DNA from 2 places in the Caproiciproducens galactitolivorans genome. Region 1 is predicted to be linked to the other one. Evidence: riboswitches for the same ligand, from Rfam matches in the RefSeq annotation. Region 1 holds a riboswitch; the other holds the start of a gene.
What was found. Region 1 has a riboswitch for fluoride ahead of P9B68_RS09120 (redox-sensing transcriptional repressor Rex). Riboswitches for the same ligand answer to the same signal wherever they lie in the genome.

Region 1 (3,127 bases):
ATCGTTTGTAACCGGCTTGTTTTCAGAGCCAAGCGACTTTGCCAGTGCAAGATCGAAGAAGTTTAGGTCGTAGAGCCTGTCAGCACCGGACGTAAGCCTGGGATAGCAGAAAGGCAGCCCCCTTTCTTTGAGAGGTGCTATAAATCCCAGCCATGAAAGATAGAAGTGAACTTCACGTGAAAACTGCGCGATAACCGGATCAATGAATTCCAAGTTCCGCATACAGAAATCGTTCAGATCAGAAAAAACATTTGGGTAGCAGGTTGCGACCAGTTTGAGAACAGCAGCTTCCACATGCTCTGCCCGAGGTTCTTCCGTCAGCTTGTGGCGGTACTCTTGCACATTTCCCTGCTGAAAACGGGCAAATAATTCGCGGACGTCAACGCTGATGTCTGGCTGATTCTCGTATTTTCGGACTCGTATGGCGCCGTTTTTTATCAACATACAATAGTGCACCGTGGAAAGTTCCTTTTTCAGATCATCCACGCTTGTTTTCAAGGTAAGGAACTTCTCGCTTTCTTGATAGTTATGCAGATAGTCCACAAATCTCTGTAAGCCTTTCGAAAGTATCGTCTTTTTATTTAGACCATTTACTGCCTCAATGATGACGGAACAATATCGACTTGCAAAATCCAACATTCGTCCTCTGGCCAAATAGTTGTTTTGATAAGCGTCATTGGAAACCAGAATTTTCCTCAATTGATCTTGAAAGGCATTGAGCTCAAAAATGGTTTTAGAAAAAGTGGAAATGAGCTCCCGTAGCCCATCATTTTCAAGGTCACGCATAACATCCTGCCGATATTGGATAATATCCGCATTAGCGAGGGGTGTCAAAAACCAGCGATCCAGCTGGTATGTTTTGTAGCCGGTTAAAATTGGGTGGATTATTTGATCCAAATTTAGGTCTTTGAAATAGCCCGGTTCTGATTCCGCTTCCTGATGAGGAATCTTATCATCATTTGGGAATAAAATGCTGAAGAACGTAAAGCATCAATCCTTTCCAATTTGTGCGTCTGTTGACATGTCACATTGGGTTATTGTATTTGCATATGCAGCAAGTGATCTAAGCGTGTCCGTCATGCGTTCGTTGAATATCATCATATGGCTCGGAGCTTTGAGCTGGACGGAAGAAAAGTTCCATATAGCAACGATACCTGCTCTGACTAGTGCATCACAGGTCGTTTGCGCGCTGATACCTGGTGTCGCAATAATGGCAATCTTCGCATTCAACCGATGGCATATTGCTTCCAACTCATTAACAGGATAAACCGGCTTTCCCGATACGCCTTTTCGAATCAATTGTTCGTTAATATCAAAACCGGCGAGAATGTCGAGACCGTAGACGGAAAACCCAGCATAACCCAAAAGTGCTTTCCCGATTTTTCCAACACCGACCAATACCACCGCACTTGCTGATTTGCAGAGCATATGCTGATAAACCGCTTGAAAAAGTTCTTCCCGATTAATTTCTCTGAAACGTTCTATACCTAACAGAATCTGTATATCTCCCTTGACAGTTTTTGAAGGGATAGAAAGATCCTTTGCGATAGCGTTTAGCTTCAAGGCTTGTATATTTTGGGGGATATTTTGCAAATACTTAAAATAAAGTGGGATGCGCCGCATCATATCATTATCAACTTTCATATAACACCATTTCATAAATTGAATTACCCTGACTTATCCAATTCCTCAATGCTTTGCTTATAAATTGTCGTAAATCCATCAATTAATGGAACAGGCCCCGAATATTTCTCAGTTGGTTCATCGGTCATAAAAATTCCCTCTTGAGCGGTAAGCACCGTAAAAAACAGCTGATGCCATCTACCGCAATTTGTTGTAGAAGTCATCAGCCATTCGTTTCGGCTTGTTGCCAAGGGAGAACTTCATTCCCTTTTATTTAGTTTTCCGTGTTCTCAAAGCGGGCAATATAATGGAATTTTAGTGGTTCCGTCATGCTTGGGTTTACTACTTTTATTTGATCCAGATGGTCGTAACAAACCAGTATTTCAACCTGAATCTCTTTTTCTTCCCCTTTCTTTAAATCGTAATGATCCGGCTGTTTGTTCTGAGGCGGAAGGTTCCACATATTTCCATCCGGGTTAAAAGCTAGATGATTCAGCCTCATTTTCCCCTCTAAGACCGTAATAAAATAACTGCATATTCCCGCTTGAACCGGCAGATAACAAGTGCTCGTTTTCAGACTGGCTTGCCCTGCCAAGGTGACAATATCATCCATATGCTTGCATCTTACTAATTTACGGTTCAATCGTTCATAGGAACCGTTTTCCGGTACAATCATGACGATGCAACTAGCGTATTTTACCACATAAGACGCTACAGATCCAATCATTTGAGACCAACCGTCTTTGGTGGATTTTGTCATTACAATGATATCTATGTTATTTTGGTTTGCACAATCCAAAATCCCTTCCCCGGCGCGGCCAATCACTACTTCTTTTTTCACCTGAAAACCCGGCATTTGATCGGAAACAGCATCCAAAGTCGATTTCATTTCCTTTTTTATCTTATCAAATTCTTTCGCAGAAAACATTGACGCAATATCTTCCCGAACCATGAGCAGTACAATATTCACGTCTTTTGGCATGTATAGTGACTTTACCAAGTCAACCGCTTTCATGCTGCGTTCCGTTCCGTCAATCGGGATAAGGATATTTCTCATGACAGTGCCTCCCATCTGATAAGTCCCCCCCTTAGACGATGAAAAAGGCTGACAACCTCTACAATCTTGTAGAAGCCATCAGCTGTAATCAGCAATTCGGATATTCCGAAGGGGAGCTTCATCCCTTTAAGGGTAGTATAGCACTTTGCATCAGCATCTGCAAGAATTATACTAACTTTTATCAATTGTATTTGCAGCATTGAATTATAGTTGACAAAACACAGTCTTATGACTAAACTTAAAGCAATTAGAATAACGGCGATGAAGTTCGCCTTATACCCCATTTCTGGGGTTAATGACTTCTATTATTATAAATAATAGAAGTTTTTTTGTTGGAGAAAAAAGGAGTGTATCATCATGAAGCGAAACAGAAACAATGTTCGTACTCTCGGATGGGTAGCTTTCTTCGGAGGATTCGGGCAAGATATGATACAGCCCATCCTGCCT
Region 2 (3,127 bases), on a different contig from region 1:
TCATAAATACGAAATCTGACGATTAAGATACTCGTATTTCACCGCCAAACAAAATACAAAAAAGGACGAACAAAGTATGATAAAAACAAACGAAGACGGCACGCTTGACATGAAGGTGCTCGAAATAAGCGATATCATCGACATCTCTTTGTTGCAAAAATTCCAGGATAATTTTGCAATCGGTATGAATTGTGCCAGTGTGACCGTAGACCGTAACGGCACCCCGGTAACAAATCCCAGTTCCTATACAAGATTTTGCGACGGATTTGTCCACCAGTCTCAAATTGGTGACCGCCGCTGTGCCGAATCCCACCACCGCATGGGCGAAATGGCCGCCCGCTCCGGCAGGCCGTTTGTCGGACAATGCCACGCGGGTCTGATTGATTTTGCCGCACCGATCATCATTAACGGCGAACTGATCGGAACCGTTTTGGGCGGACAGGTACTTTCGGAAAACCCCCGGGAGGAGCATTACCGCAAAGTTGCAAATGAAATTGATGTTAGTGGGGACGGGTTGGTCGAGGCGGTAAAAAAGATCAAGGTTACGGATATGAAAAGCATCAGCGCCGCCGCGGAAGTTTTGTTTATTGTCGTCAATGCACTCGCCAAAAACGGCTATGCAAAAATTGAGCTTGAACATCTCGCTAAGCTTTTGGCAAATAAATTCATCGAGATTTCGTCCACTCTGGAAGAACTTGCGTCCTCCGCGCAGAATATTACGGAACGGCAACAGGACCTGAACGAAGAGATTTCGCAAGTGGAAACCATTACGGAAGAAATTAATGATGTTTTGAAATCCATCACCCAAATCGCATCCTATACAAAGATTCTGGGCATCAACGCATCCATAGAATCGGCTCGCGTCGGGGAGGCTGGAAGAGGATTCGACGTCGTTGCAAAGGAAATTCAGACCTTGTCCCAAACTTCCAACGATACGGCCGAACATATCATGAAGCTAACAAAGAAGATCAAGGAATCCATCCAAGAAACCGTAAACAACTCTAATATCACTTTACATACGACCCAGGAACAGTCAAGCGCAATGGAGGAGGTTTCTGCCGTGATACAAGAATCCGTTCATATTGCCGATCAGCTCAACAGTCTAATGAAGCAAAATTAAGGAACGCCTGCCGAAAACGGCAGGCGTTCCTTAATTGCGTTCATTCTTTTGCGCCATACTCTTTTTCATATCTTTCAATGCATACTCGTATGATCTTCTTCGCTTCCTGCGCGTCCTGTATATGCTCAACAGCCGTAGCTTTTCCTTCGAGCTGCTTGTACACGGAGAAAAAGTGCGACATTTCTTCAAGCACATGTTTCGGCAGTTCCGTTATATCGTGATAGGCGTTATAGGTAGGGTCATGAAAGGGAACGGCAATAATTTTCTCGTCCACAAACCCGCTGTCCAGCATTGCAATGACACCGATCGGGCGACACCGAACAAGAGAAAGAGACTGTATATCCTCAGTACAGAGCACAAGAACATCCAGAGGATCACGGTCTTCCGCTATCGTGCGAGGAATAAACCCGTAATTTGCGGGATAATGCGCGGAAGTATAAAGAATTCGATCCATATAGAGCGTACCCGTACCTTTATCAAGTTCATATTTCGTTTTACAACCTTTCGGAATTTCAATGACCGCGCAAAAATCGTCTGTCTGGATTCTTTCTTTGGAGATATCGTGCCAAATGTTCAAAAATACCCCTCCAATATTCTTTTCGATGCCCCCTTCAAACGGGGTTTGAGTATGGCTATTATAGCTAGTCTGAGCGGAGAGCCGAGAAGCCGCCCCTCTTTCCCCCTCCCCGGAGTAAACAAAAAAGCTGATGCCTGCTGTGTATGCCACAGAAGTCATCAGCTTTAAAAGCAATTTTAGCATTCGCTATGGGAGAACTTCATTCCCAGTAAGTATTCTATCATAATCCAATAAAATGTCAATGTATTTCGGAGACAATCTGAACACACTATTCAATCCCCAGTTCTTTCTCACGCTTTTTCAATATTTGAAATGTTTCCGAAAAATCAAGGGTTGCAAAGTAATCCATCGGGGTTTCCGCACGCCGGATTAATTCAACAGGCCCGTCCTCTTTCAGGAGCAGCTCCGCAGAACGCAGGCGACCGTTATAATTGTACCCCATGGCGTGCCCATGTGCTCCCGCGTCATGTATTACCAGCAAATCGCCCTTATTGATTTTCGGAAGCATACGGTCAATTGCAAATTTGTCGTTGTTTTCACACAGGCTCCCAGTAATATCGTACCGATGGTCGCAGGGCGCGTTTTCTTTGCCCATAACCGTGATATGGTGGTACGCCCCGTACATTGCCGGGCGCATCAGATTTGCAGCGCAGGCATCTACGCCGATGTATTCCTTGTAAATATGTTTTTCATGGATTGCCGTTGTGACAAGGCAGCCGTATGGCCCGAGGATGTAACGCCCGAGTTCGGTGTAAATATCCACATTTTTAAGTCCCGCCGGAACCAGAATTTCTTCGTAGGCCATTCGGACGCCTTCGCCAATTTTTTCAATATCCGCCGGTTTCTGTTCGGGGCGGTACGGAATGCCGATTCCGCCGGACAGGTTAATGAAGGACACGGCAATTCCCGTCTGCTTGTACAGGTCAACCGCCGTACGGAATAAAATACCCGCCAGCGTCGGATAATACGCGTCATCCGTTGTATTGCTTGCCAGAAAGGCATGCAGACCGAACCGTTTCGCTCCATACGAACGCAGCTTGAGAAACCCTTCCTTCAACTGGTCGTAGGGGAACCCGTATTTTGACTCACCCGGATTATCCATAATTGCGTTGCTGATTTGGAAGGTTCCGCCGGGATTGTAGCGGCAGCAGATAGTTTCCGGAATACCCGTGGCTTCTTTCAGATAGTCAATATGCGTAAAATCGTCCAGGTTAATGATTCCGCCCAGCTTTTTTGCCAGCACAAATTCCTGCGCAGGCGTGTCATTGGAAGAGAACATGATATCGCTTCCGTGGAAGCCCACCGCGTCCGCAAGCATCAGTTCTGTTAAAGAAGAACAGTCCGTACCGCAGCCTTCTTCCTTCAACAGGCGAAGCAAAAAAGGATTTGGGGTTGCCTTTACCGCAAAATATTCCCGGAAACCGGGATTC

Region 2: another riboswitch for fluoride. It lies ahead of P9B68_RS04130 (inorganic diphosphatase); the one in region 1 lies ahead of P9B68_RS09120 (redox-sensing transcriptional repressor Rex).

The regions. Positions count from the first base shown of each region.
Region 1 covers NZ_JAJUFJ010000011.1:95,236-98,362, reverse strand. Annotated here, with positions in the region: gene P9B68_RS09125 (MutS-related protein) at 1-897, opposite strand, end outside; gene P9B68_RS09120 (redox-sensing transcriptional repressor Rex) at 991-1,644, opposite strand; fluoride riboswitch at 1,831-1,900, opposite strand; gene P9B68_RS09115 (universal stress protein) at 1,898-2,680, opposite strand; fluoride riboswitch at 2,743-2,815, opposite strand; fluoride riboswitch at 2,929-2,992, shown strand; gene P9B68_RS09110 (MFS transporter) at 3,038-3,127, shown strand, end outside.
Region 2 covers NZ_JAJUFJ010000003.1:141,640-144,766, reverse strand. Annotated here, with positions in the region: gene P9B68_RS04140 (type 1 glutamine amidotransferase domain-containing protein) at 1-6, shown strand, start outside; gene P9B68_RS04135 (PocR ligand-binding domain-containing protein) at 77-1,120, shown strand; gene P9B68_RS04130 (inorganic diphosphatase) at 1,161-1,697, opposite strand; fluoride riboswitch at 1,840-1,913, opposite strand; gene P9B68_RS04125 (diaminopimelate decarboxylase) at 1,966-3,127, opposite strand, start outside.